DNA from 2 places in the Kitasatospora sp. NPDC058243 genome. Region 1 is predicted to be linked to the other one. Evidence: predicted binding sites of a transcription regulator. Region 1 holds the regulator's gene; the other holds the start of a gene.

What was found. Region 1 encodes HrcA, which represses chaperone genes, less so after heat shock. Its sites were predicted from a motif close to TTNGCACTCNGNNNNNCNGAGTGCNAA; they were not measured.
Region 2: groES (co-chaperone GroES) is a predicted target of HrcA. The motif match lies at 2,228-2,254, and genes of this name have one in related genera.

Annotation. Positions count from the first base shown of each region.
Region 1 is NZ_JBHVWW010000003.1:24,500-39,469, reverse strand. It holds gene ACFVX9_RS03195 (PhoH family protein) at 1-150, opposite strand, end outside; gene ACFVX9_RS03190 (ribonuclease Z) at 327-1,250, opposite strand; gene ACFVX9_RS03185 (histidine triad nucleotide-binding protein) at 1,256-1,609, opposite strand; gene ACFVX9_RS03180 (PDZ domain-containing protein) at 1,730-4,966, opposite strand; gene ACFVX9_RS03175 (16S rRNA (uracil(1498)-N(3))-methyltransferase) at 5,039-5,788, opposite strand; gene dnaJ (molecular chaperone DnaJ) at 6,062-7,201, opposite strand; gene hrcA (heat-inducible transcriptional repressor HrcA) at 7,278-8,312, opposite strand; gene htpX (zinc metalloprotease HtpX) at 8,576-9,496, shown strand; gene ACFVX9_RS03155 (hypothetical protein) at 9,568-10,152, shown strand; gene ACFVX9_RS03150 (DUF3097 domain-containing protein) at 10,177-11,004, shown strand; gene ACFVX9_RS03145 (Uma2 family endonuclease) at 11,008-11,562, opposite strand; gene hemW (radical SAM family heme chaperone HemW) at 11,604-12,833, opposite strand; gene ACFVX9_RS03135 (AMP-dependent synthetase/ligase) at 12,892-14,946, opposite strand.
Region 2 is NZ_JBHVWW010000002.1:128,399-143,045, forward strand. It holds gene groL (chaperonin GroEL) at 40-1,665, opposite strand; gene groES (co-chaperone GroES) at 1,782-2,087, opposite strand; gene ACFVX9_RS02245 (SAM-dependent methyltransferase) at 2,373-3,539, shown strand; gene ACFVX9_RS02250 (polysaccharide deacetylase family protein) at 3,585-4,499, opposite strand; gene ACFVX9_RS02255 (hypothetical protein) at 4,580-4,825, opposite strand; gene tsaD (tRNA (adenosine(37)-N6)-threonylcarbamoyltransferase complex transferase subunit TsaD) at 4,837-5,943, opposite strand; gene rimI (ribosomal protein S18-alanine N-acetyltransferase) at 5,936-6,415, opposite strand; gene tsaB (tRNA (adenosine(37)-N6)-threonylcarbamoyltransferase complex dimerization subunit type 1 TsaB) at 6,439-7,113, opposite strand; gene ACFVX9_RS02275 (hypothetical protein) at 7,267-7,836, shown strand; gene ACFVX9_RS02280 (hypothetical protein) at 7,853-8,047, opposite strand; gene tsaE (tRNA (adenosine(37)-N6)-threonylcarbamoyltransferase complex ATPase subunit type 1 TsaE) at 8,165-8,662, opposite strand; gene ACFVX9_RS02290 (alpha/beta fold hydrolase) at 8,758-10,005, opposite strand; gene alr (alanine racemase) at 10,002-11,201, opposite strand; gene ACFVX9_RS02300 (NAD(P)H-hydrate dehydratase) at 11,384-12,859, opposite strand; gene ACFVX9_RS02305 (Uma2 family endonuclease) at 13,031-13,588, shown strand; gene glmS (glutamine--fructose-6-phosphate transaminase (isomerizing)) at 13,620-14,647, opposite strand, start outside.

The DNA.
Region 1 (14,970 bases):
CTCGATCACGCGCAGCAGCGAGTCCGCCGTGCCGAGCAGGGTGACCATCGGGTGCTTCTCGGGGATGACGATCCGGGCGCTGACGCGACCGTCGTCGGCCGGTTCGGGGCGCGACTGTCCGTTCGTACGGGTCTGCGATGTGTCACTCATAGGTCGGCGCTGGGCCTGCCTCATCCCATCCGTGGTGTCGTGTGCCGATCGGTCTCTCCGGGGCACCAGGGTACGCCGCGCACGTGGTCGCCGCGGCGGGCGGCGGGGCCGCACCCGACGATGCTGCGGCAGATCGGGGGGCGGCGCGAGCGCTTTTCACGGGGTGCGGGCCGGGTTCACGGCTGGCGCCGGACGGGGACGGGCACCCGGGCGAGGTCGGCGGCGAGCACCAGCTCGCCGTCGAAGTGCTTGCGGGCGTCGGCCAGATGCTGGCCCAGGTCCGGGTAGCGCTGGGAGAAGTGGGTCAACACCAGGGTGCGCACACCGGCCTCGGCGGCGGCCTTGGCGGCCTGCCCGGCGGTGAGGTGGCCGTGCTCCTCGGCGAGCCGGGAGTCGGCGTCGGTGAAGGTCGACTCGGCGACCAACAGGTCGGCGCCCTCGGCGAGTTCGTACACGCCGTCGCAGAGCCGGGTGTCCATCACGAAGGCGAAGCGCTGGCCCGGCCGGGGCTCGCTGACCTCCTCCAGGGTGACCCGCCGGCCGTCCGCCTCGATCGCCCCCTCGTGCTGGAGGCGGCCGACCGCGGGGCCGAAGACGCCCAGCGCGGCGAGGCGTTCGGGCACCAGGCGGCGGCCGTCCGGCTCGGACAGCCGGTAGCCGAAGGACTCCACGGGGTGGGACAGCCGCACGGCGTCCAGCGCGAAGCGGGCGCCGGGTGCGGGCAGCGGGCCCGGCTCGTCGATCGGCCGGGGCCGCAGGACGGCCGTCTCGTGGTAGGCGGTGGCGTGCCGCAGCCGCTCGAAGTAGACCTCGCCGGAGGCCGGGAAATAGACGTCCACCGGGTGGGGGACGCGGTCCAGGTTGATCCGCTGGATCACCCCGGCGAGGCCCAGGCAGTGGTCGCCGTGGAAGTGCGTGACGGCGATCCGGGTGATCTGGGTGGCCGAGACGCCGGCCAGCAGCATCTGCCGCTGGGTGCCCTCGCCGGGGTCGAACAGCAGGCCCTCGCCGTCCCAGCGGAGCAGGTAGCCGTTGTGGTTGCGGTGCCGGGTGGGCACCTGGCTGGCGGTGCCGAGGACGACGAGTTCGCGCTGTGACACGTAGGTCAGACCATGTTCTCGGTCATCGGCTTGCCGCCGAGCACGTGGACGTGGGCGTGGAAGACCGTCTGGCCGGCGCCGGCGCCGGTGTTGAAGATCAGCCGGTAGTCCTCGACGCCCTCGTCCCTGGCCACCGCGCCCGCCTCGGCGAGGAGTTCACCGGCGATCTCCGGCTCGGCGGCGGCCAGCTCGGCGGCGTTCGGGTAGTGGACGTGCGGGATGACCAGGACGTGCAGCGGCGCCTTGGGGGCGATGTCGCGGAAGGCGAGGACGCGCTCGGTCTTGCGCACCACGGTCGCCGGGATCTCGCCCGCCACGATCTTGCAGAACAGGCAGTCGGGCTGCGGCTCGCCGGCCATCGGCTTCTCCTCGGTTCGTGTCTGGTCTGGGGCCGTACGGGCGCAGCCTAGCGGGAAGTCGGCCGGGCCGACCTCCCGTTCGGCTGCTCTCCCGCCCGACGGGGGCGACGGGGGCGTGCCCTACGCCCAGGGCATCGGCGGGGCCGTGCGGGGCGGGGCCGCGGCGAGCGCGGCGAGGGCGATCCGCACGCCCTCGGCCAGCTGCGGGTCCTCGCCGGCGGCCCACTGGTGCGGGGCCATCGGCACCTCGACGTCCGGGTCGACGCCGTGGTTCTCCACGCCCCAGCCGTAGTTCTCCAGCCAGTACGCGTACTTGGGCTGGGTGACGAGGGTGCCGTCGACCAGGTGGTAGCGGCTGTCGATGCCGATCACCCCGCCCCAGGTGCGGGTGCCGACCACCGGGCCGATGCCGAGCGTCTGGATGACGGCGTTGACGACGTCGCCGTCCGAGCCGGAGAACTCGTTGGCGAGCGCGACGACCGGCCCGCGCGGGGCGTCGAGGGGGTAGGGCACCGGGTGGTCGGTGTCCCGGATGGCGTTCCAGCCGACGATCCGGCGGGCGAGCTTCTCGATCACCAGCTGCGAGGTGTGGCCGCCGCGGTTCTCCCGGACGTCGACGATCACGCCGTCCCTGGCCAGCTCCACGGCCAGGTCGCGGTGGATCTGGGCCCAGCCGGCCGACTGCATGTCGGGGATGTGCAGGTAGCCGAGCCGGCCGCCGGACAGCTCGCGCACCGCGGCCCGCCGCCCGGCCACCCAGTCGTGGTAGCGCAGCGGCTCCTCGTCGGCGATCGGGACGACCACCGGGTGGCGCTGGTCGGTGCCGTCCTTGCCGGCCACGGTCAGCTCGACCGGCTGCCCGGCGGTGCCGGCCAGCAGCGGGGCCGGGCCGGTGACCGGGTCCACCGGGCGGCCGTTGACGGCGAGGACCGCGTCGCCCGGGCGGATCGCGGCGCCGGGCGCGGCCAGCGGCGAGCGGGCCCGGGGGTCGGAGGACTCGCCGGGCAGGATGCGGGCGATCCGCCACCGGTCGCCGTCCCTGGCGAGGTCCGCGCCGAGCAGGCCCTGGCGCCGGGCGGGCTCGGTGTACCGGCCGTACGGGACGACGTAGGCGTGCGAGGTGCCGAGTTCGCCGTGCACCTCCCAGAGCAGGTCGACCAGGTCGTCGTGCGAGCCGAGGCGTTCCACGAGCGGCCGGTAGCGGTCCAGCACGCCGGCCCAGTCGACGCCGCCGAGGTCGGGACGCCAGAAGTTGTCGCGCATCAAGCGGCCGTTCTCGGCGTACATCTGCCGCCACTCGGCGGCCGGGTCGACGGTGACCCGCAGCCGGGTCAGGTCGACGCCCACCTCGTCGTCCTCGCCGCCCGCCTTGTGCTCGGCCGGGACGATCCGCAGCTCACCCCCGTCCAGCACGGCCACCCGGGTGCCGTCCCCGCTGACCGCGAAGCCGTCCACGCCGTGCACCAGTTGCTCGACGCGGCGCTTCTTCAGGTCGAAGCGCTCCAGCACCGGCCGGGGCCGCTCGTCCTCGGGCGAGGCCGCCTCGTCGCCGAGTTCGCCGAGCAGCGGGGCGCGGGTCCACAGCACGCCGTCCTTGGCGGCCCTGAGCGCGTCGAACCGGCCGCCCTCGACCGGGAACGGGACGATCCGGTCCGCGATGCCGTCCAGGTCGACCCTGGTCACCGGCGCGGCGTCGCCGGCGGCCTCCTCGCCGTCCGCCTTCCTGCCGCGCGGCTCGTCCTCCTCCCCGCCGAGCGGGCGCCCGGCCCGCTGCGGCCCGAACGGGGACGGCGTGTCGGCGGCCAGCGTGATCAGGTACGGGCGGCAGCCGTTGGGGAACGACAGGTCGAAGACGTGCGAGTCGTAGACCGGGTCGAAGTTGCGCACCGACAGGAACGCCAGGTAGCGGCCGTCCGCGGTGAAGGCCGGCGAGGTGTCGATGAAGCGCTCCTGGGTGACCTCGCCGACCGTCCGGGTCGCCAGGTCGGCCAGCACGATCTGGCGCAGCGAGTACGGGCCCAGCCGGTGCACCGGCCGCGACCAGGCCAGCCAGGCCGAGTCCGGGCTGAAGGCCAGCCCGCCGACCTCGCCGTCGGCGCTGCGGTCCAGCTCGTGCACGGTGCCGTCGGCGAGCGCGACCAGCAGGACCCGGCCGTCGTGCACGCCGAGCGCGGCCTGCCTGCCGTCCGGGGACACCGCCAGGGAGTTGACCCGGCCGATCCGCCCGGCGGCCAGTCGGCGGCGCTCGGCGCCCTGGGCGTCGGGGGCGAACTCCAGGGCGTCCTCGCCCTCGGCGTCGGACACCCACAGCACGCCCTGGGTGCCGTCCTCGCCCGGCACCACCCGGGCCAGCCGCCCGCGCGCCCCCGGGGTCTCGTCCAGCACCCGGGCCGGGCCCTCGCGGTGGGTCAGCCAGTGCACGTCGCCGCGCACCACCACGGCGCCGGCCCGGCCGGTGCGGTCGGGGGCGGCGGACTCCAGCCAGTGCGCGGCGTGCACCGGGCGGGGGCGGCGGCCGCTGCGCGGGCCGGCCAGCCGGATGTCGAGGCGGCGGGGCGCGGCTCCCGCCAGGTCGTCCAGCAGCCAGACGTCGCCGGCCCGGTGGAACACCGCCCGGGTGCCGTCGGTGCCGGCGTTGCGGGCGTAGAAGCCGTCCGGGTCGGTGGTGTGGCGGCGCAGGTCGGAGCCGTCCGGGAGGCTGGAGTAGAGCTCGCCGACGCCCTCGTGGTCGGAGAGGAAGGCGATCCGCTCCCCCACCCACAGCGGCGAGTCGAGCTGGCCGTCCAACTCCTCGTGGACGCGGACGAATTCGTCCCGCCCGATCCACAACTTGCCCGCCCGGCCGCCCCGGTAGCGCTTCCACCAGGCCGGCTCGCGGTTGTTGACGGTGCCCAGCAGCACGCGGTCGCCGCCCGGCTCGAAGGCGAGCCCGCCGACCGGCCCGTACGGCAGCCGCACCGACTCGCCGCCGTCCAGCGGCACGGCGTGCGCCCAGCTGCGGCGCAGGGTCGCCTCACCGGCGGTGGTGAGGGCGATCGGGCGCCCGTCGGCCGTCCAGCCCCGCACCTCGGTCTGCTCGCTGCCCCAGTGGGTGAGCCGCCGGGACGGCCCGCCGTCCACCGGCACCACGTGCACCTCGGGCGCGCCGTCCCGGGTGGAGGTGAAGGCGATGTGCCGCCCGTCGGGGGCGAACCGGGGGTGCCGGACGGGCAGGTGATCGGCCGTCAGCCGCCAGGCCCGGCCACCGTCCAGCGGGGCCAGCCAGACGTCGTCCTCGGCGACGAAGGTGACCAGGTCACCGTGCAGATGGGGGTGGCGCAGGTAGGCGCCCGCAGAGGTGCTCAGGGGTTCCGTCACGCGGTCAGCGTAGGCACGCGCGCGCACGGCGCGGGCCGGTTCGGGCAGACTCCGACCGCACGGGCGGGCCGGCTACGACCAGCGGCCGGTGCGCCCCAGCAGCAGGGCGCCGGCGGCCACCCCGGCGGTGGAGGTGCGCAGCACCGAGGGGCCCAGCCGGTACGGCCCGGCGCCCGCCTCGGCGAACGCGGCCAGCTCCTCCGGGGAGACCCCGCCCTCCGGGCCGACCACCAGCACCACGTCCCCGGCCGCGGGCAGCGCGGCCAGCGCCAGCGGCTCGGCGCCCTCCTCGTGCAGCACGGCGGCGAACGCGGCCTGGGCCAGCAGCGGCGCCAGCTGCCGGGTGGTCGCCGGCTCGCGCACCTCGGGGAAGCGCAGCCGGCGGGACTGCTTGCCGGCCTCCCGGGCGGTGGCCCGCCACTTGGCGAGCGCCTTGGCACCCCGCTCGCCCTTCCACTGAGTGATGCAGCGCGAGGCGGCCCACGGGACGATCACGTCCACGCCGACCTCGGTCATGGTCTCCACCGCGAGCTCGCCGCGGTCGCCCTTGGGCAGCGCCTGGACGACGACGATCCGCGGCGCCGGCTCGGGCTCCCGGCGGACGGCGGCCACCGTGACGTCGATCGCGTCCTTGCCGAGCACCGCGGCGACCGTCCCGTCCACCCCGAGGCCCAGCCCGTCGGCGAGGGTCACCGCCTCGCCCGCCGCCAGCCGCTTCACCGCGGCCGCGTGCCGCCCCTCCGGCCCGTCGAGGCGCACCACGGAGCCGGGCGCGGCGGCGGCGATCCGCTCGGTCTCGACGACGAAGACGGGGGCGGTCATGCGGGGAACCTCCGGGGGGTGGGGCGGATCGGGAACGCGAAAGGGGCGCCGGGCGGAACCCGGCACCCCCGCGCGGACGGCCAGGGCCTGGCGGGCCCGGGCTAGGGCGTGTCTGACAATTCGCGGCGGATCAGCGCGCGGCGTTGGGCGCCCGGCTGGGCGTGCCGGCGAAGCGTCCTCGTACTGGGTCGTACTTGGATGTTTCGCCGGTGCGGTCAGGCGGGATGCCCGGCGTCGCGCGCCCGGCGGGAATTGTCAGACACGCCCTAGGGCCTAGCGGCCGTTGAACGCGTCCTTGAGGCGCGAGAACAGGCCCTGCTGGCCCGGCGCGAACTGGCCGGACGGCCGCTCCTCGCCGCGCAGCACCGCGAGCCGGCGCAGCAGCTCCTCCTGCTCGGGGTCGAGCTTGGTGGGCGTCTGCACCTCGACATGCACTATCAGGTCGCCTCGGCCGCCGCCGCGCAGGTGCGTGATGCCGCGGCCGTGCAGCGGGATCGACTGGCCGGACTGGGTGCCGGGCCGGATGTCGAGCTCCTCCAGCCCGTCCAGGGTCTGCAGCGGCACCTGGGTGCCGAGGGACGCGGCCGTCATCGGGATGGTGACGGTGCAGTGCAGATCGTCCCCGCGCCGCTGGAAGACGGTGTGGGTGGTCTCGGCGATCTCGACGTACAGGTCGCCGGCCGGGCCGCCGCCGGGGCCGACCTCGCCCTCGCCGGCCAGCTGGATCCGGGTGCCGTTGTCGACACCGGCCGGGATCTTGACGGTCAGGGTGCGCCGGGCGCGGACCCGGCCGTCGCCGGCGCACTCCGGGCACGGGGTCGGCACGACGGTGCCGAAGCCCTGGCACTGCGGGCAGGGCCGGGAGGTCATGACCTGGCCCAGGAACGACCGGGTGACCTGGGAGACCTCGCCCCTGCCGCGACACATGTCGCAGGTCTGCGCGGAGGTGCCGGGGGCCGCGCCCTCACCGCTGCACGTGGTGCAGGTGACGGCCGTGTCGACCTGGAGTTCCTTGGTGGTGCCGAAGGCGGCCTCCTCCAGGGTGATCTCCAGCCGGATCATGGCGTCCTGGCCGCGGCGGGTGCGCGAGCGCGGGCCGCGCTGGCCGGCCGCGGCGCCGAAGAAGGCGTCCATGATGTCGGAGAAGCCGAAGCCGGCCGCCCCCGCGCCGAAGCCGCCCGCGCCCCCGCCGCCCGGCGAGAGCGGGTCACCGCCGAGGTCGTAGACCTGGCGCTTCTGCGGGTCGGAGAGCACCTCGTAAGCGGCGTTGATCTCCTTGAACCGCTCCTGCGTCTTCGGGTCCGGGTTGACGTCCGGGTGCAGTTCGCGTGCCAGGCGTCGGAAGGCCTTCTTGATCTCGTCCTGCCCCGCATCCCGTCGGACGCCGAGTACCGCGTAGTAGTCCGTGGCCACCAAATGCTCCGCTTGTTCCGCCTGTAGTAGTGCTGCGACTGGACACCGCCGTCAGAGGTTCCGACGGCGGCCTGTGCTACGACTCGGCCAGAATCTGGCCCACGTACCGCGCCACCGCACGCACCGCCCCCATTGTGCCCGGATAGTCCATCCGGGTCGGACCGATCACACCCAGTTTGGCCACGCTCTCGTCGCCCGAACCGTAACCGACCGACACCACCGAGGTGGAATTCAGCCCCTCGTAGGCGATCTCCCGCCCGATCCGGACCGTCATCGCGGCGTCCGCCGTCTCACCCAGGAGGCGGAGCAGGACGACCTGCTCCTCCAGGGCTTCCAGCACCGGCTGGATGGTCAGGGGGAAGTCGTGCCCGAAGCGGGTCAGGTTGGCCGTGCCGGCCAGCATGATCCGCTCCTCGTTCTGCTCGGCGAGCGCTTCGAACAGCGTCGCCAGGACCGTGCTGACGGTCGGGCGGTCCGGCGGCTCGAAACCCGCCGGGAGCTCCTCCAGGAACCCCGGCACGTCCGGCAGCCGCTGGCCGACGGCCCGCGCGTTGATCCGGGCCCGCAGGTCCGCCAGGACCGTCTCGCCGACCGGGCCCGGGCAGTCGACCATCCGCTGCTCGACCCGGCCGGTGTTGGTGATCAGGACCAGCATCACCTTGGTCGGGGCCAGCGCCACCAGCTCGATGTGCCGGACGGTGGACCGCGACAGCGAGGGGTACTGCACCACCGCGACCTGCCGGGTGAGCTGGGCGAGCAGCCGCACCGTCCGCATGACCACGTCGTCCAGGTCGACGGCGCCGTCCAGGAAGTGCCGGATCGCCCGGCGCTCGGGGGCGCTCATCGGCTTGACCTCGGCGAGCTTGTCGACGAACAGGCGGTACCCCTTGTCGGTGGGGATGCGCCCGGCGCTGGTGTGCGGCTGGTGGATGTAGCCCTCCTCCTCCAGCGCCGCCATGTCGTTGCGCACGGTCGCCGGGGAGACTCCGAGGTTGTGCCGCTCCACCAGGGCCTTGGAGCCGACCGGCTCCTCGGTGCCCACATAGTCCTGGACGATCGCGCGGAGCACGGCGAGCTTGCGGTCGTCCAGCTGGCGAACCTCACCGGCCATGGGGCACACACCTCCGTCTTCGCACGTTGTCCGTTCGTGTCACGCATGCTGCTGCCCGCTCCGGGAGGATCCCGGCTCCGGCACCCGCTTTGGCACTCTGAACCTGCGAGTGCCAAAACCGTACCTGCCAGTGTAAGGCCCGGGCCCAACGGCAGGAACGGCCCGGCCGGAGTGATCCTGCCCGCAGTTCCCGGCGCGGGGGTGGTGCCGCAGGGCCGTCCGGGTGGCAGCATCGAAGACGACGGCGAATGGAGGAGCAAGCAATGTCGAGCTCGGGCCAGCACACCCGTTTCGCGCCCGACCGCGGCCTGACCGGCCGCATGGTCGTGACGATGTTCGTGATCGGGCTGCTGTACGTCGGTTTCACCGGTCTGCTGATCGTGCTGCTGCGCGGCGCCTGGCCACTGATCGTCCTGATCTCCGGCGGGCTGTTCGTGGCCCAGTTCTGGTTCAGCGACAAGATCACCGAACGGGCGATGGGCGCCCACCAGGTGACCCCTGAGCAGTACCCGCAACTGCACGGCACCATCGACCGGCTCTGCGCGCTGGCCGACATGCCCAAACCCCGGGTGGCGGTCGCCGACAACGACATGCCGAACGCCTTCGCCACCGGCCGCAACCCGCAGAACGCCGTGGTGTGCGTCACCACCGGCCTGCTGCGCCGGCTGGAGCCCGAGGAACTGGAGGGCGTCCTCGCCCACGAACTGTCCCACGTCGCCCACCGGGACGTCGCGGTGATGACCATCGCCGGCTTCCTCGGCGTCCTCGCCGGGGCCATGACCCGGATCGCCATGTACGGCGGGTTCATGGGCGGCAACCGCAACAACAACGACCAGAACGCGGCCATCGTCGCCCTGATCATCCCGCTGGTGTCGATGGTCGTCTACGCCATCAGCTTCCTGCTCACCCGGCTCCTGTCCCGCTACCGGGAACTCGCCGCCGACCGCGCCGCCGCCCAGCTCACCGGCCGGCCCAGCGCCCTCGCCTCCGCGCTCACCAAGGTCACCGGCCAGATCGCCGCCATCCCCAGCAAGGACCTGCGCCAGGCGCAGCCCTACAACGCCTTCTACTTCGCCCCCGCGCTGAGCGCCCGGGAGACCGCCTCGCAGCTGTTCTCCACCCACCCGACGCTGGAGAAGCGGCTCGCGGAGCTGGCGAAGATCTCCGAGCAGCTCGGCCGCTGAGGCCCCGGCCCCCTGCGGCCCTCCCGCCCCCCTCCTGGCTCCTCCCGACTCCCTCCCCCGAAAGGACCGCCGTGGGAATCCTGGACACCCTGTTCGGGCGCACCAAGCCCGTCAAGCCCGACCTCGACCAGCTGTTCGGCGTCCCGTCCGCCGCCCTCACCCTGGAGGCCGCGGCCGGGTTCACCCCCACCGGGCTCGGCTCGGTCTGCTTCGCCGCCGTCGAGGGCGCGGCCTTCGGCCAGGTCGAACAACAGGTGCGGGCGCTGCTCGACGCCGACACCGAGCGCGGCGGCGTCCCGGTCGAGGCCTCCAAGGACGGCTACGGCTACTCCTGGCTGCTCGCCCGGCACACCCCCGAGGAACTGCCGGACCTGGTCAACGACCTGCACGCGGTCAACAGCGAGCTGGAGGCGAACGGCTTCGGGCCGCAGCTGCTCTGCTCGCTGGTCGGCTTCCGCAACCCGGACGGGCAGTCGCTGGCCCTGGTCTACCTCTACAAGCGCGGCACCTTCTACCCCTTCGCCCCGATGCCCGGCGGCGGGGAGCGGCGCAACAGCCCGCTGGAGCTCCAGGTCAACGCGACGCTCGGGAACGACCTGCGGCTGGAGAAGGACCTCAGCCGCTGGTTCCCGGTCTGGGGCGCGCCGGGCCTCTGACGGTCCGTCCGTATAGTCGCTTTCATGCACAGCCGCCAGTACGGACCCGACCTGACCCCGCCGTGGAAGAAGCAGCAGCCCGCCCCGGAGGTGACCGCCGAACGGGACCTGGTGGTGGAGGAGGCCGCCACCGGCTTCTGCGGCGCGGTGGTGCGCTGCGAGAAGACCGCCGAGGGCTTCACCGTCACCCTGGAGGACCGCTTCGGCAAGCTCCGGGTGTTCCCGCTGGTGCCGCGCGGCTTCCTGCTGGAGGGCCGGACGGTCACCCTGGTGCGCCCGGCCGGCCCCGCTCCCTCCCGCACGCCGGCCCGCACCGCCTCCGGCTCGGTCGCCGTCCCCGGTGCCCGGGCCCGGGTCGCCCGCGAGTCGCGGATCTACGTCGAGGGCCGGCACGACGCCGAACTGGTCGAGCGGGTCTGGGGCGACGACCTGCGGATCGAGGGCGTGGTCGTCGAGTACCTGGAGGGCGTGGACGACCTGCCCGCGATCGTCGCCGACTTCGCCCCCGGCCCGGGCCGGCGCCTCGGCGTCCTGGTCGACCACCTGCTCCCCGGCACCAAGGAGCACCGCATCGCCGCCCAGGTCACCGGCGACGCCGTCCTGGTCGTCGGCCACCCCTACATCGACATCTGGCAGGCCGTGAAGCCCGCCTCCGTCGGCATCCCCGGCTGGCCCGCCGTCCCGCGCGGCGAGGAGTGGAAGGAGGGCGTCTGCCGCCGCCTCGGCTGGCCGGTGAACACCCCCGCCGCCTGGAAGCGGATCCTCTCCACGGTGGACAGCTACAAGGACCTGGATCCGGAACTACTGGGAAAGGTCGAGGAGTTGATCGACTTCGTGACGATTCCGGAGTGACTGTCAGAGCGTTCCGAACTCACCTGTGTCCAGCGTCACGCCCAGGACGTCGACCCGGACGGGGTCGCCGAACTTGAAGGGCTGCCCGACCGCGTAGTCCGGGACGCCCGACGCGGTAGCGGTGTCGGGTTCGGTGAGCAGCAGACACTCGCCCTTGAAGGGGTCGACGATCAGATAGGCCTTGATCGTCCCGCCCGCGTACATCTCCCGCTTGACGTGGTAGTCGCGATAGGCGCTGGTCTTCGACACCACCTCGACGACCATGGTCACCGCAGGCGCCGGGACCAACCGTCCGGGGGCTTCCACCGCGCCCCGCTCGATCACCACCAGATCCGGCTGCGGCTCGCTGGCCTCGTGCGCGAAGGCCAGGTCCTGGGTCTGCAACCGATGCCAGAGAGCCCGCGGGACCTGATCCACGATGCACTCGACGATGAGGTTGTGGACCAGATCCGGCCCCGCCGTCATCACGATTTCCCCCCTGATGAGCTCGGCCTTGACGCCTTCCGGCACCTCCAGGTTCTCGAAGATCCCGGTCATCCGATCATCGATGGCGGTCATCGCACGCTCCCTCCGACGGCTGACGTCCACGTCAACGAATGTCAGTCCACCAGGTCACGTACGACCGCGTCGGCGAGCAGGCGGCCCTGGAGGGTGAGGACGGCGCGGCCCCCGGCGTACGGCTCGGCGGCGAGGAGGCCGTCGGCGAGGTGGCGGGCGGCGGCGTGGCGGCCGGTGTCGGTGAGGAGGGTGAGCGGGATGCCCTCGGCGAGGCGCAGTTCCAGCAGGATGCGCTCGACCCGGCGGTCCTCCTCGGCGAGCACCTCGCGGCCCAGGGCGGGGGTGCGGCCCTCGGCGAGGGCCTGGGCGTAGGCGGCGGGGTGCTTGGCGTTCCACCAGCGGACGCCGCCGACGTGGCTGTGCGCGCCCGGGCCGGCGCCCCACCAGTCGGCGCCGGTCCAGTACAGCTCGTTGTGGCGGCAGCGGCCCTCGGGGGTGGTGGCCCAGTTGGAGACCTCGTACCAGGTGTAGCCGGCGGCGCTGAGCGCCTGTTCGGCGATGAGGTAGCGGTCGGCGTGCACGTCGTCGTCGATCATCGGCAGTTCGCCGCGCTTGACCCGGGCGGCGAGCTTGGTGCCGTCCTCGACGATCAGGGAGTACGCGGAGACGTGGTCGGGCCCGGCGCCGATGGCGGCGTCCAGGGAGGCGCGCCAGTCGTCGTCGGACTCGCCGGGAGTGCCGTAGATGAGGTCCAGGTTGACGTGGTCGAAGCCGGCGGCGCGGGCCTCGGCGACGCAGGCCTCGGGGCGGCCGGGGGTGTGGTGGCGGTCGAGCAGCTTCAGGACGTGCGGGCGGGCGCTCTGCATGCCGAAGGAGACCCGGTTGTAGCCGCCCTCGCGCAGTTCGGCCAGGTAGGCCGGGTCGACGGACTCCGGGTTGGCCTCGGTGGTGACCTCGGCGCCGTCGGCGAGCCCGAACTCCTCGCGCAGCGCGGCGAGCATCTTCACCAGGTCGCGGGCGGGCAGCAGAGTGGGGGTGCCGCCGCCGAGGAAGACGGTCTGCACCGGCAGGTCGACCGGGCCGAGGACCTGGCGGGCCAGCCGGATCTCGGCGACCACGTTGTCCGCGTAGGTCTCCTGGGAGGCGACCGCCCCGGAGGAGCGCAGCTCGGTGGCGGTGTAGGTGTTGAAGTCGCAGTAGCCGCAGCGGCTGGCGCAGTAGGGCACGTGCAGGTAGAAGCCGAACGGCCGCTGCCCGAGACCGGTGCGGGCGGATGCGGGCAGGGAACCGTCGGACGGCACCGGTTCGCCGTCGGGGAGTGCGGAGGGCATGACCCCATTGTCCCGTACGGCTCACCCGAACCGGTGAGCCGTACGGGGGCGGGGCCGATCAGGCCTCGTTGGCGCCCGCGTACATCGCGGTGACGGCGTCCGCGTAGGTCCGCTCGACCACCGGGCGCTTGATCTTCAGGCTCGGGGTGAGCTCGCCGTGCTCGATGTCGAGATCGCGCGGCAGCAGGTGGAACTTCTTGATCGTCTGCCAGCGCTGGAGGTCGGCGTTGAGCCGCTTGACGAAGCCCTCGATCAGCTGGTGCACCTGCGGGTCGGCCGTCACCTCGGCGTAGGACTTGCCCTTCAGCCCGTGCTCGGCGGCCCACGGCATGATGACCGCCTCGTCCAGGCCGATCAGCGCGGTGCAGAAGTTGCGGCCGTTGCCGATCACGAGGATGTTGCTGACGAACGGGCAGACCGCCTTGAACCTGCCCTCGACCTCGCTGGGCGCGACGTACTTGCCGCCGGAGGTCTTGAACAGGTCCTTCTTGCGGTCGGTTATCCGCAGGAAGCCGTCGGGGCCGAGCTCACCGATGTCCTCGGTGTGGAACCAGCCGTCGGCCTCCAGCACCTCGGCGGTCTTCTCGGGCAGGTCGTGGTAGCCGCGCATGACGCCGGGGCCGCGCAGCAGGATCTCGCCGTCCTCGGCGATCCGGACCTCGGTGCCGGGCAGCGGGCGGCCCACGGTGCCGATCCGGATGTCCTCCTCACGGTTGACGCAGGAGCCGGCGCTGGTCTCGCTGAGGCCGTAGCCCTCCAGGATCGGCACGCCGGCGCCGAGGAAGAAGTAGCCGATCTCGGGCGCGAGCGCGGCGCTGCCGGAGACGGCGCCGCGCAGCCGGCCGCCGAAGGCCGCGCGGATCTTGGCGTAGACCAGCTTGTCGGCCAGGCCGTGCTGGAGCCTGAGGCCCAGCGGGGCGGTGCCGGCACCGGTGGCGATCCGGCTCTCCTGGACGGCGCGGGCGTGCTCGCGGGCGACCTTGGCGGCCCACCGGAAGATCTTGTACTTGGCGCCGCCCTCGGCCCGGGCCCGGCCGGCGATGCCGTTGTAGACCTTCTCGAAGATGCGCGGCGCCGAGGCCATCACGGTCGGCCGGATGACCGGCAGGTTGTGGATGATCCGGTCGACCCGGCCGTCCACGGCCATCACGTGGCCGGTGGCGATCTGGCCGGAGATCAGCGTCTTGCCGAACACGTGCGACAGCGGCAGCCACATGAACTGGACGTCGTCGGAGCGCAGCAGCCCGCTGGCCTCCTGGGCCCGGGCCTCGTACGCCCAGCAGTCGTGCACCAGGCGCACGCCCTTGGGGCGGCCGGTGGTGCCGGAGGTGTAGATGAGGGTGGCCAGCTGCTCCTTGTCGAGCGCGGCGACGGTCTTCTCGACCGCGTCCGGGTGCTGCTCCAGGTACTCGGCGCCGCGCTGCTCCAGCTCGGCGAGAGTGAGCACGGTGAGGGCGTTCAGACCCTCGGCCTCGGGGGTACTGGCCTCTGGGGCGCCCGCCTCGGCGGCGTCAGTCCCGGCGGCGTCAGTCCCGGCGGCGTCAGTCCCGGCGGCGTCAGTCCCGGCGGCGTCAGTCCCGGCGGCGTCAGTCCCGGGGGCGTCGGCCTCGGCGGCGTCGAAGAGGATGACGGTCCGCAGCTCGGGCAGCTGTCCGAGCTGGTCGACGGCCTTGGCGAGTTGGGCGGAGTTCTCCGCGAACAGCGCCCTGGAACCGGAGTTGGAGAGGATGAACGCGGTCTCGTCGGCGTTGGTGCTGGGATAGACGGTCGTGGTGGCGGCACCCGCGCACATGTTCCCGAGGTCGGCGATGATCCATTCGAGCCGGGTGGAGGAGGCGAGCGCCACCCGGTCCTCCGGCTGGATGCCGAGCGCCATCAGCCCGGCGGCCACCGCCTTGACCCGGGCCGCGGTCTGCGCCCAGGTCAGTGAGCGCCACTGCTCGGCGCCGGGGGCGCTGTCCGCGGCGTGCTCGTCGACCGGGGCCGGGTAGCGGTAGGCCTCGGCGTTCGGGGTGGCGGCGACCCGCTCCAGGAAGAGGTGGGCGACGGAGGCGGGACGCCCGGCGACCAAGTCGGCACTGCCGGAGTCGATCAGGGACTGCGCGGAACTCAACGAGGACCTCCGGGGGCGGGTGGC
Region 2 (14,647 bases), on a different contig from region 1:
CCGGGGGGCGCGGCCGGGCCTCCGGTCGACCGTCAGGCGTCAGTGCGAGTGGCCGTGACCGTGGCCGTGGCCACCCTCGGTCTCCTCTTCCTTCTTCTCCACCACGAGGGTCTCGGTGGTGAGCAGCAGGGAGGCGATCGAGGCCGCGTTCTCCAGCGCGGAGCGGGTGACCTTGACCGGGTCGATGACGCCGGCCTTCACCAGGTCGCCGTACTCGCCGGTGGCCGCGTTGAAGCCCTGGCCGATCTCCAGCTCGGCGACCTTGGAGGTGATGACGTAGCCCTCCAGGCCGGCGTTCTGGGCGATCCAGCGCAGCGGCTCGTGCAGCGCCTTGCGGACCACCGCGACACCAGTCGCCTCGTCACCCGACAGGCCCAGGCCGCCGTCCAGCACCTTGGCGGCGTGCACCAGGGAGGCGCCGCCACCGGCGACGATGCCCTCCTCGACCGCGGCACGGGTCGCCGAGATGGCGTCCTCCAGGCGGTGCTTGCGCTCCTTCAGCTCCACCTCGGTGGCGGCGCCGACCTTGATGACGCAGACGCCGCCGGCCAGCTTGGCCAGGCGCTCCTGCAGCTTCTCGCGGTCCCAGTCGGAGTCGGTGGCGGCGATCTCACCCTTGATCTGGGCGACGCGGCCGGCCACGGCCTCGGTGTCACCGGCACCGTCGACGACGGTGGTCTCGTCCTTGGTGATGGTCACGCGGCGGGCGGTGCCCAGCACGTCCACGCCGACCTGGTCGAGCTTGAGGCCGACCTCCTCGGAGATGACCGTGCCGCCGGTCAGGGTGGCCAGGTCGCCGAGGATCGCCTTGCGGCGGTCGCCGAAGCCCGGGGCCTTGACGGCGACCGCGTTGAAGGTGCCGCGGATCTTGTTCACCACGAGGGTGGACAGCGCCTCGCCGTCGACGTCCTCGGCGATGATCAGCAGCGGCCGGGAGGCACCGCCCTGGAGGATCTTCTCCAGCAGCGGCAGCAGCTCCTGGATGGAGGAGATCTTGCCCTGGTTGATCAGGATGTACGGGTCCTCCAGGACCGCCTCCTGCCGCTCCGCGTCGGTGACGAAGTACGGCGACAGGTAGCCCTTGTCGAACTGCATGCCCTCGGTGAAGTCCAGCTCCACGCCGAAGGTGTTCGACTCCTCGACGGTGATGACACCGTCCTTGCCGACCTTGTCGATCGCCTCGGCGATCAGCTCGCCGACCTGGGTGTCCTGGGCGGAGAGGGACGCGACGGCGGCGACGTCGTCCTTGCCCTCGATCTCGCGGGCCACCGAGAGCAGGTGCTCGGAGACGGCGGCGACGGCCTTGTCGATGCCCTTCTTCAGGGCGGCCGGGCCGGCACCGGCGGCGACGTTGCGCAGACCCTCGTTGACCAGGGCCTGGGCCAGCACGGTGGCGGTGGTGGTGCCGTCACCCGCGACGTCGTTGGTCTTGGTGGCGACCTCCTTGACGAGCTGCGCGCCAAGGTTCTCGTACGGGTCGTCCAGCTCGACCTCACGGGCGATGGTGACACCGTCGTTGGTGATGGTCGGGGCGCCGAACTTCTTGTCGATGACGACGTTGCGGCCCTTGGGGCCGATGGTCACCTTGACGGTGTCGGCCAGCTTGTTGACACCGCGCTCCAGCGAGCGGCGGGCGTCCTCGTTGAACTGCAGGATCTTCGCCATGTTCCCTATTCCCTCGGGGCTTCGGCCGGCCCACCGGCCGCCGGACTACGTGAACCAACAACCACGCCCCGGGCCCCTGTCACTTGGGACACGGATCCGGGGCGGGTCGGAACGACTTACTTCTCGATGATGGCGAGAACGTCGCGAGCGGAGAGAACCAGGTACTCCTCGCCCTGGTACTTCACCTCGGTGCCGCCGTACTTCGAGTACAGGACGATGTCACCGACGGCGACGTCGAGCGGCAGACGCTGGCCGTCCTCGAAGCGACCCGGGCCGACGGCCAGGACGACGCCCTCCTGGGGCTTCTCCTTGGCGGTGTCCGGGATAACCAGGCCGGAGGCCGTGGTGGTCTCGGCGTCGAGCGGCTGGACCACGATGCGGTCCTCAAGCGGCTTGATGGCAACCTTGCTGCTGGTGGTCACGTCCGAGCTCCCCTTCGGAGATTACGGGGTTTCTAACGGGTAGGAGCGAACCTGCGGGCCTGCCGTCGCGGGGGTCAGGCACACGTCTTCGCGTTAGCACTCCCCCAGTGGGGAGTGCCAAGGACGACCATAGGCCGGTGTTAGCACTCAGTCAACCAGAGTGCCAACGGCGCGCCCTGGCGTCCCGAACCGCGGGCGCGCAGCCGTACTCCCGTGCGACCGCCCCGCCCCACCGCGCCGGCACCGTCGGAGCCGGTGGGGCGGCCAACCCGCCAGAATGGCCCCGTGGACACCGAGAACCTCCAGCCCCTGCTGACCCCCGAGGGCCAGGCCCTGCTCGCCGAACTGCGCGAGTTCACGCCCGAGGAGGAGCTGGCGCTGGCCACCAGGCTGCGGCGGGAGCACCCGGCCGAGCTGGTCTCGGCGGCCTTCGGGCAGGCCCGGCTGCGGCAGCGGGCGCGGGCGAAGTTCGGGGCGGACGCCGACCTGATGTACTTCACGCCCAACGGCGTCGAGCAGTCCACCCGGCGCAGCGTGGCCGAGTGGCGGGCGCGCCGCTTCGCCGAGCTGGGCGTCCGCCGGCTGGCCGACCTGTGCTGCGGCATCGGCGGGGACGTGCTGGCGCTGGCCAGGGCCGGGATCGAGGTGCTGGCCGTCGACAAGGACCCGGCGGCCTGCGCCGCCACCGCCGCCAACGCGGCCGCGCTGGGCCTGACCGACCTGGTCCGGGTGCGCTGCGCGGACGTCGCCGAGGTGGACGTCACCGGCTACGACGCGGTGTTCACCGACCCGGCGCGGCGCACGGCGCGCGGCCGGGTGTTCGACCCGGAGGCGTACGCCCCGCCGCTCTCCTGGGCGATCGAGGCCGGCCGCCGGACCCCGATCGGCGCGCTGAAGGTGGCCCCGGGAATCCCGCACGAGGCCGTCCCGGCCGACGCCGAGGCGGAGTGGGTCTCCGACCACGGCGACGTGAAGGAGGCGGTGCTCTGGTTCGGCACCGGGGCCGCCCGCCCGCACCGCGCCACCCTGCTGCCGCAGGCCGCCAGCCTCACCGGCGGCGACCTGCCCGACCCGCCGGCCGGCCCGGTCGGGCGCTACCTGTACGAGCCGGACGGCGCGGTGATCCGGGCCCACCTGGTGGCCGAGGTGGCCGAGCAGGTGGGCGGCCGGCTGATCGACCCGAAGATCGCCTACCTCACCTCGGACCGGCTGGTCGCCACCCCGTACGCGCACGCCTTCGAGCTCACCGACGTGCTGCCGTTCCACATCAAGCGGCTGAAGGCGCTGCTGCGCGAGCGCGGGGTCGGCACGGTGGTGATCAAGAAGCGCGGGATGGCGATCACCCCGGAGGAGCTGCGCCGCCAGCTCAAGCCCTCCGGGCCGAACGCCGTCACGGTGATCCTCAGCCGCACCGACAACGGGCCGCTGATGATGCTCGGCCGGCCCGCCTGAGGCGGCCACGGGGCGGGCGCCCGGACTACGAGGCGGGCGCACCGACTACGAGGCGGGCGCCTGGATGTAGTCCTCCAGCCGGGCCACCGAGAAGCCCTGCTCCTGGATCCGGGCCAGCAGGTCGCCGAACATCTGGGTCATCGTGGCGCCCTTGAGCTCCTTCGGGCCGCGGAAGTGCGCCAGGATGATGTCGCCGGACTTCAGCTTCTTGTCCGCCGCCTGGTACTGCATGTCGTGGATCTGCATCGACTCGCGCCAGAGCACCATCGCGCGCGGGCCGCACTGCTGGACCGAGTTGTTCAGCGTCGGGGTGTTGGCGCCGTCCCCGAACGGCGGGCGGAACAGCAGCGGGGCGGTGCCGTACTGCTGGGTGAGCGCGGACTGCGCGTCGCAGATCTCGGACTTCTGCTTCTCCGCCGGGATCTTGCTCATCACCGGGTGGTCCACGGTGTGGTTCTGGATGTGGTTGCCGAGCGCCTGGAGCGGCTTGAAGTAGCCGTAGTCGTTCTTGACGATGTCCCGGGTCAGGAACATCGAGATCGGCACCTTGAGCTCGGTCAGCATCTCGACGAACTTCGGGTCCTTCTCGGCGCCGTCGTCGATGGTGATGAAGACGACCTTGTCGCTCGTCTTCACCTCGCTGAACACCGGTACGGGGCCGGTCCGTTCGAGCTTGATGGGCTTGTCCGCGGGCGGCGCGGGGGCCGGCGCCAGCGGCTTGAGGTTCCACTTCGCCCAGGCCGCCGGGTCCCCGCCGGCCGGGGCCGCGGTGGTGGGCGCGCCGGCCGGGCTGGTCGGCACGGCGCCGCCGCCGGCGGGCTGGGACGTGGCCGCCGAGCTGCCGCCGGCCGCCGCCGGGGCGGCGCCGCCCCCGTTGTCGCCGCATCCGGTGGCCAGGGCCAGCAGGGCCAGCGCCCCCACCGCGTACGTCCTGGTCCTGCTCCGACCGTCCCTGTTCACCGCAGCGCGCTCCCGGTTCCCGTCCAGCTTCTTCTCAGCTATGCACGGTAGCGGTCGGGGCGGCGGTTCCCGGACAGCGCCTATTCGACGTGCTCGCTGGTGAAGGACCAGCGGTGCACCGGGCGGCCGAGCAGGTCGGCCGGCGGGTCGGCGACCGGCACCGGCTCGCCGGTCCACCAGGTGATCAGCAGCACCCGTTCGCCGGGCGCGCCGAGCAGCTCGGTGCGGACCAGCCCGGCCGAACCGCGCACCGCAGGCAGCGCCACCTCCCGCACCCAGGAGGCGAGTTCGGCCCCGCGGCCGGTGGCGGCACGGGCCTCCCACATCGCGGCGACGGTCACTCGGCGCCGCCGGTGAGGGCCCGGTACGCCTGGCCGTGGACGTCGCCGTGCCGGACGTCCGCAGCCGGCACGTGCGCCTCGGTCACCGGCAGCGAGGAGTCGGCGGACAGGTCGAGCGCGGACGGCGTGCGGTCACGCCACACCATCTCGGAGCCCAGCGCGGCCACCATCGCGCCGTTGTCGGTGCACAGGCCCGGCCGGGGCACCCGCAGCCGGATGCCGGCCCGGTCGCAGCGCTGCTGGGCCATCTCGCGCAGCCGCGAGTTGGCGGCCACCCCGCCGCCGATCATCAGGTGGTCGACGCCGTTGTCCCGGCACGCCTTGACGGCCTTGCGGGTGAGCACGTCGGTGACGGCCTCCTGGAAGGACGCCGCCACGTCGGCGATCGGCACCTCCTCGCCGACCCGGCGCTTGGCCTCCACCCAGCGGGCGACGGCGGTCTTCAGGCCGGAGAAGGAGAAGTCGTACGCGGGGTCGTTGCGGCCGCTCAGGCCGCGCGGGAAGGCGATCGCCTTGGGGTCACCCTCGCGGGCGGTGCGGTCGACCACCGGGCCGCCCGGGAAGCCCAGGCCGAGCACCCGGGCGACCTTGTCGAAGGCCTCGCCGGCCGCGTCGTCGATGGTCGCGCCGAGCGGGCGGACGTCGCTGGTGATGTCCTCGCTGAGCAGCAGCGAGGAGTGCCCGCCGGAGACCAGCAGCGCCATCGTCGGCGACGGCAGCCGGCCGTGCTCCAGCTGGTCGACGCAGATGTGCGAGGCGAGGTGGTTGACCCCGTACAGCGGCTTGTCCAGCGCCCAGGCGTACGCCTTGGCGGCGCTGACACCGACCAGCAGCGCGCCGGCCAGGCCGGGGCCGGCGGTGACCGCGATGCCGTCCAGGTCGCTCGCCTTGACGCCGGCGGTGTCCAGCGCGCGCTGGATGGTCGGGACCATCGCCTCCAGGTGGGCGCGACTGGCGATCTCCGGGACGACGCCGCCGAAGCGGGCGTGGTCGTTGACGCTGGAGGCGACCGCGTCGGCCAGCAGCGTGGTGCCGCGCACGATGCCGACGCCGGTCTCGTCGCAGGAGGTCTCGATGCCGAGGACGAGCGGTTCGTCAGCCATGGCGGGTGTCCTTAAGGTCCTTCGGGTCAGTGCTGGGGTGGTCGAGGCGCATCACCAGCGCGTCGACGTTGGCGGGCTGGTAGTAGCCGCGCCGGATGCCCACCGGTTGGAAGCCGAAGCGCTCGTACAGCTGCTGGGCGCGCGGGTTGTCCACCCGCACCTCCAGCAGCAGTTCGGCGCAGCCGCGGCGGGCGGCCTCCCGGATCAGGTCGGTGAGCAGCGCCGCGCCGAGGCCGGCGCCTTGGTGGCGCTGGTCGACGGCGATGGTCTGGACGTCGCCCTCGCCGGCGATCGCCATCAGCCCGGCGTAGCCGACGATGGCGCCGTCCGCGTTGGTGGCGACGGTGTAGTGGCGGGTGCCGCCGGGGTGGGTCTCGGCCAGCTCGGACCAGTACATCCCGGTGGACCAGGCGTCCTCGGGGAAGAGCCGCAGCTCAAGCTCCATCACCGGCGCTATGTCCCACCAGCGCATCGGGCGCAGGGTGGTGCCGTGCTTCACGCCGGGAGCACCGCCTTGCCCCCTAGAACATTCTTGAAGGCGGCCGGCACCTGGGCGTCCGGGCGGCGCAGGTACAGCGGGACGTTCGGCAGCAGCTCGCGGCCGGCCGCCAGCTCGGCGGCGGCGAAGCCCGCCAGGGCGCCGGCCGACACGTGCTCGGGGCCGTGCGCGCCGGGGAAGCTCTCGGGGTAGAGCAGCGCGCCGGCGCCGACCGAGCGCGGCTGCGGGGCCAGCTCGGCGGGGCGGTCCACGCCGGGGCCCTCGGTGCGGTGGCCGTCGGCGTCGTAGGAGGCCCAGTAGACCTCCTTGCGGCGCGCGTCGGTGGCCACCGTGAACGGCTGCCCGGCCAGGCCATCGGCGCGGGCCTGGTGGGCGATCGCGTCCAGGGTGCAGACGCCGTGCACCGGCAGCCCGAGGGCGTGGCCGAGCGCGGCGGCGGTCACCAGGCCGACCCGCAGGCCGGTGTACGGGCCCGGGCCGACGCCCACCGCGATGCCGGTGAGCCGGTGCTTGTCGACACCGGCCGCCCGCAGGACCCGGTCGATCGCGGGCAGGAGCAGTTCGCCGTGGCGCCGGGCGTCGACCTGGTGGGTCTCGGCGAGGACGGCCGTGCCGTCGTGGACGGCGGCGGTGACGGCGGGGGTAGCGGTGTCGAACGCGAGCAGCAGCACGGGTCAAGGTTAGACCGACGTTCGTCCGACCGGCCGATCGACCAGGTGTGCCATCCAGGAACACACATCCGGGGCGCCGCGACCCGGCCGGACGGACCTGGCACGATGGGGCCGTACGTAAAGGGACGGCGGCGGGAGCGGCACGTGGCGAAGATGGGTCCTGGTGTGGTGGTCACGGGGCTGACCCTGGGGGCCCTGGCGGTGGTGAGCCTGCTGGCCTTCCAGGCCAACGGCGCTCAGGACCGGGCGGCCGGCGCCAAGCCGACCGCCAGCACCACGACGTCCAGCGGGCCGGCCGCCTCCGCGACGCCGAGCGCCTCGGCCACCCCGACGGTCCCGCCGCTGCCGACCATCTCGGGCAGCGGGACCAGGGTGGTCTACTCGATCAGCAGCCACTACGTCTGGCTGATCGACCCGAAGAAGAACCCGCAGGTCACGCCCGGTTTCCCGGTCACCCCGGGCTCGGTCGAGCCGGCTCCGGGCAGTTACTCGGTCTACAGCCGCACCCCGACGACCACCGGGACGGACGGCAAGCAGATCGAGCACGTGGTGCGCTTCGCGCAGCAGAACGGCGTGGTGTTCGGCTTCAGCGCCGCCGTGGACGGCGCGACCCCGACCGCCGAGCCGAACGCCAAGACCGGCGGCATCCGCAGCGGTCGCCCGGACGGCCAGTTGCTCTGGGACTTCGCGCCGAACGGCACCAAGGTGGTCGTGGTCGCCTGAGCCCGGCTCGGGCGTGTCAGGCCGCGCGGGGTGTGCCCGTCTCCGGTTCCTCGGCCCGCCGGGGCTCCGGCTCGGGCGGGGTGGACACCGCCTCGGCGGCCGCACAGGCGGCCAGCAGCGCCCGCATCGGCGCCCCCTGGACGCGGCGGGCGGACTCTCCGGCCCCGGCGCCGTGCCCGGCGCGCTTCGGGGCGGGGGTGGTGCTCGACATGGCGCCTCCCTAGTTAGGCAGACCTAACCGCAGCACCCATCCCACCACGCCCGGCACCCCGCCCGCAACACTTCCCGACAGCCCGTCGGCAAAACGGCGCACACCCGGGCGCGGGCCTCAGCCGAGCGCCTCCAGCGCGACACCCGCCCAGCGCGGACCGAGGCCGGTCAGCACCACCCGGCGCGGGTCCAGGTCGTCCTCGTCGGCGGTGTCACCGAGGGCGCGCTCGATCCGCACCTCCAGCCGGTCCTCGGACAGCCGCTCGACCTTGCCCTCGCCCCACTCGACCACGACCACCGACTCCGGCAGCGAGACGTCCAGGTCGAGGTCCTCCATCTCGTCCAGGTCCCCGCCGAGCCGGTACGCGTCCACGTGCACCAGCGCCGGGCCGCCGACCAGCGACGGGTGCACCCGGGCGATCACGAAGGTCGGCGAGGTCACCGCCCCGCGGACCCCCAGTCCCTCCCCCAGGCCCCGGGTCAGCGTGGTCTTCCCCGCCCCCAGTTCACCGGAGAGCAGCACCAGGTCCCCGGGCCTCAGCAGCGCGGCCAGCTCCCGGCCGAGCCGGCCCATCCGCTCCGGGGTGGGGACGGTGAGAGTGGCGTGCGAGCCCATGCGCGTGTCTTGCCCTTCGGTCCGTACCGGCGTGCCGACCGCCGGCCGCCACCGCTACCGTGCCACATCGCCGGCCCGGCGCGCGCCGGAAGGGGTCAGGGGCCGTCCAGGACCGCCGGGGGCGGCGCGGCGGCGGCGAAGCCCGCGGCCCGGCGCAGCAGCGCCACCAGCTCGTGGTCGACCAGCTCCGGGCGCTCCAGCATCACCAGGTGCCCGGCGCCCTCCACCAGCACCAGCTCCGCGCCGGGCAGCCGCTCGGCCATCGCCTCGCTGTGCGCCGACGGCGTCAGCAGGTCCTTCGTACCGGCCAGCACCAGCGTCGGCAGGCCGCTCAGGGCGGCGAGCGCCGCGTACTTCTCGTGCGCGGCGAACACCGGGTAGAACTCGGCGACCACGTCGATCGGGGTGGCGTCCAGCAGCTGCTCGGCGAACCGCACCACGCCCGGGTCGACGTCCCGCCCGCCGAAGGAGAACCTCCGGTAGAAGACGGCGGCGACGTCCGCACCCAGCCGCCGGCTCGCCTCCACCAGCTCGACCTGACGGCCCAGCAGCCGCATCACCCCGGGCGCGACCTTCTTGAACAGCTTCGCGCCGGCCGACGGCAGCCCGAGGCTGACCTCGTTCCAGTCCCCCGCCAGCGTGCCGATCAGCGCCACCCCGGCGACCCTCTCCCGGAACAGCTCCGGGTGCTGGTCGGCCAGCGCCATCACCGTCATGCCGCCCATCGAGTGGCCCACCAGCACCAGCGGCCCGGTCGGCGCGACGGCGTCGATCACCGCCTTGAGGTCGCCGCCCAGCTGGTCGATGCTGGCCGGCTCGCCGGCCAGGAAGGAGCGGGAGCGCTCGGAGCGGCCGTGGCTGCGTTGGTCCCAGAAGACCAGCCGCAGTCCCTCGCGCAGCGCGGCCCGCTGGAAGTGCCAGCTGTCCTGGTTGAGGCAGTAGCCGTGGCAGAACAGCACGGTCAGCGGCTCGGCGCCGGAGGTGCCGCCGTCCGGCTCGTCGTTGGAGGTGCCGCCGTCCGGCTCGTCGTTGGAGGTGCCGCCGTCCGGCTCGGGGCCGGTGCCGTCCAGCTCGACGTACAGCTCGGTGCCGTCCGGCGCGGCCACCGTCCGCGGGCGCCCGCGCAGCGAGCCGTACGGGGCCTCGGCGTCCAGCTCGGCCCGGGCCCGGCGGCGGGTCGCCCGGCCGACGGTCAGCCGCTCGATCGCCACCCCGGCGGCCGCCCCGGCCGCCAGCACGCCGACCGAGATCCCGATCACACCGGCCCGGCTCACCCCGGAGGCCGCGCCGGCCGCCTTGGCCACCGCCGCGACCGGGCCGCTCTCGGCCGGTCCCTCCGTCATTCGCCCGGGCCCTCGGTGCGGCTGCCGCCCAGGTAGCGGCGCGGGACCCTGGCGCCGATCCGGGTCACGATCTCGTACGAGATGGTGCCGCAGGCCCGGCCCCAGTCCTCGGCGGTCGGCTCGCCCTGCTCGCCGTTGCCGAACAGCAGCACCTCGTCGCCGACCGCGGGGGTGTCCCCGCCCAGGTCCACGACGAACTGGTCCATCGCGACCCGGCCGGCGATCGTGCGCCACTTGCCGCCGATCTGCACCGGGCCGGTGCCGCTGGCGTGCCGCGGGATGCCGTCGCCGTAGCCGACCGGGACCAGGCCCAGCGTGGTCGGGCCCGGCGTCACGTAGTGGTGGCCGTAACTGACCCCGTGCCCGCCCGGAACGTGCTTGACCAGCGCCAGCCGCGCGGTCAGCGCCATCACCGGGCGCAGCCCGAAGTCGGCCGGCGACCCGACCTCCGGCACCGGCGACAGCCCGTACGCGGCCAGGCCGGTGCGGACCAGGTCGAAGTGCGACTGCGGGAGCAGCAGGGTGGCCGGCGAGTTCGCCAGGTGCCGCACCTCCGGGCGCAGCCCGGCGGCCTCGGCCCGGGCCAGCGCCGCGTGGAAGGAGTCCAGCTGGGCCTGGATCGACGGGTGGCCCGGCTCGTCGGCGGCGGCGAAGTGCGACCAGACGCCGACCACGGTCAGCAGCCCCTCCGCCTCGGCGCGGCGGGCGGCGGCCACCAGGTGCGGCCAGTCGTGCGGCTGGCAGCCGTTGCGGCCCAGACCGGTGTCCGCCTTCAGGTGCACCCGGGCCGGGATGCCGGTCTCCCGGACGGCCGGCAGCAGCTCGTCCAGCGCCCACTGGCCGCTCACCGAGATGTCGATGTCCGCGCGCAGCGCCTCCCGCCACGGCCCGCCCGGCGTCCACAGCCAGCACAGGACGCGGGTCTGCTCCGGGCGGATGCCCGCGGCCCGCAGTGCCAGCGCCTCCTCGGGCGTCGCGCAGCCGAGCCAGCCGACCCCGTTCGCGACCGCCTCGCGGGCGCACTCGACGGCGCCGTGGCCGTAGGCGTCCGCCTTGACCGCGAGCATCACCGCCGAGCCGCCGACGCGCTCGCGCAGCGCGGCGAGGTTGCCGCGCAGGGCGGCCAGATCGATGGTCGCCTCGGCCCTTACGCCGTCGGTCAGGGTGGCCGTGCCGGTCGTGTTCGCAGTTGTCATCAGGGTCAGTCTCCCAGACATCCCGGAGTCCTCGCCGAACGGCCCGTCCGTGCGGCGGCCGGTGCCAGGGCCCCCGGCACCGCGCCGACCTGCGGCGCACCGCTCGTCACCCTGTTCCGGACGCGCACGCAGGACCGATCGGTTCCGCACCGCCCGTCCCGGCCGCACCGCCCGCCCCGGGCCTACGCCTCCCGCACCGCCCGCCACACCGCGGGCAGCGCCTGCGCCACCGCCGGCGCCGTCACCGGCGCGCCCGGGTCGCCCGCCGCGTGGCGGCCCGCCAGGCCGTGCAGGTAGGCGCCCACCGACGCGGCGTCCAGCGGCGCCAGGCCGGCCGCCAGCAGGGAGCCCGCCAGGCCCGCCAGGACGTCGCCGCTGCCTGCGGTGGCCAGCCAGGACGTGCCGGTCGGGTTGACCCGGACGGCGCCGCCCGGGTCGGCGATCACCGTGGTGGAGCCCTTGAGCAGGACCGTCGCCCGGTAGGCGGCCGCCAGCCGGCGGGCGGTGGCCAGCCGGGCGGCGGCCAGCGAGTCGGCGGGCGGCGGCGCGGCGCCGTCGGCGCCCGCGAGCAGCCGGGCGGCCTCGCCGGTGTGCGGGGTGAGCAGGGTGGGGGCCGTCCGGCCGGCCAGCGCGTCCGGGCCGAGCCGGGCCAGCTCGGTCAGCCCGTCCGCGTCCACCAGGACCGGGACGTCGCTCGACAGTGCCTCGGCCAGCGCCTGCCGCGCCCCCTCGCCGCCGCCCGGCCCGACCACCCAGGCCTGCACCCGCCCGGCCCCGGCCGGCCCGCCCTCGGTGACCAGCACCTCCGGGAAGCGCCGCACCACCTCCTCGGCCGCCGTGCCGACGTACCGGACGGCACCCGCACCGCCGTGCAGCGCCCCGGCGACCGCCAGCAGCGCCGCGCCCGGGTACGTCGCCGAACCAGCCGCCACCCCGACCACGCCCCGCCGGTACTTGTCGCTCTCGGCGCCCGGCAGCGGCAGCAGCGCCGCCACGTCCGCGTGCTGCAGGGCCGTCACCTCCGGCGCGGGCGGCTCCAGTCCGATCCCGACCAGTTGGACGGCGCCCGCGTAGGAGGCTCCCGGGTCGACCAGCAGGCCCGGCTTGTACGTGCCGAAGCAGACCGTGACGTCCGCGCGCAGCGCCTCGCCCGGCACCTCGCCGGTGTCGGCGTCGACCCCGCTGGGCAGGTCCACGGCCACCACGACCCCGCGCCGCCCGGCCCGCGCGTACGGCCGGGCCCCGTCCCGCAGCCCGCCCCGGCCGCCGATGCCGACGATGCCGTCCAGCACCAGGTCGGCGCGCGAGAAGTCGGCCAGGCCGACTTCCTGATCCAGCACCACCCGCCCGCCGGAAGCCCGCAGCGCGGCCAGCCCGCCCGCGTGCGCACGCTCCGGCGCGAGCAGCACCGCCGTCACCCGCGCGCCCCGCCGAGCCAGCGCCGCCCCGGCGTACAGGGCGTCACCCCCGTTGTCCCCGCTGCCGGCCAGCACCACCACCCGACTGCCGTACACCCGCCCCCGACGCCCCGCCAGCAGCCGGGCACAGGTCGCCGCCAGCCCGGCGGCCGCCCGCTGCATCAGCGTCCCCTCCGGCAGCCGCGCCATCAGCGCGGCCTCGGCGGCCCGGACGACTTCCACCCGATGGGCATGACGCATGCGAGGGCTCCTTCAGCAGTCGACGTACCGCCGACGCTAGCCCGCGCCACCGCCCCACGGCAGGCCGAGCTGCGGGACACTTTCGAGTGACAACCACTTCGATCCCCCACCGGTGTCAGTCCACGCGCCTACCTTGTGGCTCGGCACGGACCCACAGGAGGGAGAAGGGCCATGGTCGCCATGCCAGCTGTCGAGGGCCCGCGAGGCCGGGACAACCTCATCCAGGCGTTCCTGGAGTTGGACACCCCGCCCGGCTACAAGGCAGAGCTCATCGAAGGGGAAATCGTCGTGACGCCACCGCCGGACGGAGAGCACGAGACCGCGTTTTCCCTGCTCGCCAAGCAGTTCTTCCGCAAGGCCGCGATCGACCTGGATCTCCTCGGCAACAAGGGCCTGATCGTACCGACCGGACGGTTCATCCCCGATGGAACCGTCTGCCCGGTCAACCACTTCCTGAACGCCGGTTCGTGGGCCGACGCCGACGGCGTACTGCTCGTCTTCGAAATCACGTCCACGAGCCCGCGCCTGGACCGCGAGCAGAAGCGTCGCGGCTACGCCGCCGCTGGCATCCCCTGCTACCTACTGGTCGACCGCAGCGAAGGCATGGTCACGTTGTTCTCCCAACCCGAGGACAACGACTACACCGACAAGGATCCGGTCCCCTTCGGCAAGCCGATCGACCTGCCCGCCCCCTTCTCCTTCACGCTCGACACGGCGCCCCTGCGGTAGGGCACAGCCACCGCAGGGGCACCACGCCGTACTACTCGACGGTGACCGACTTGGCCAGGTTGCGCGGCTGGTCGACCTCGTGGCCCTTGGCCGTCGCCAGCTCGCACGCGAAGACCTGGAGCGGCACGGTGGAGACCAGCGGCTGGAGCAGGGTCGGGGTGACCGGGATGCGGATCAGGTGGTCCGCGTACGGGACGACCGCCTCGTCGCCTTCCTCCGCGATCACGATGGTGCGGGCGCCACGGGCCCGGATCTCCTGGATGTTGGAGACGATCTTGTCGTGCAGGATCGACCGCCCGCGCGGCGAGGGGACGACCACGACGACCGGCAGCCCCTCCTCGATCAGCGCGATCGGGCCGTGCTTGAGCTCGCCCGCCGCGAAGCCCTCGGCGTGCATGTACGCCAGCTCCTTGAGCTTGAGCGCGCCCTCCAGGGCCACCGGGAAGCCGACGTGACGGCCGAGGAACAGCACCGAGCGCGCGTCGGCGAGCGAGCGGGCCAGCTCGCGCACCGGCTCCATGGTCTCCAGGACCTGCTCGACCTGCTTGGGCGCGTCGCCGAGCTCCTTGATGACGGCGAAGATCTCGTCGCCCCACTTGGTGCCGCGCACCTGGCCCAGGTAGAGGGCGACCAGGTAGCAGGCGACCAGCTGGGTCAGGAACGCCTTGGTGGAGGCGACGGCGACCTCGGGGCCGGCGTGGGTGTACAGCACCGCGTCCGACTCGCGCGGGATGGTGGAGCCGTTGGTGTTGCAGATCGCCAGCACCTTGGCGCCCTGCTCCCGGGCGTGCCGCAGGGCCATCAGGGTGTCCATGGTCTCGCCGGACTGGGAGATGGCGATGACCAGCGTGCCCGGGCCCATGATCGGGTCGCGGTAGCGGAACTCGGAGGCGACCTCGACCTCGCAGGGGATGCGGGTCCAGTGCTCGATCGCGTACTTGGCGATCATGCCGGCGTGGAAGGCGGTGCCGCAGGCGACGATGACGACCTTGTCGACCGAGCGCAGGTCGGCGTCGGAGATGCGCAGCTCGTCGAGGATGAGCCGGCCGTCGGTGCCGA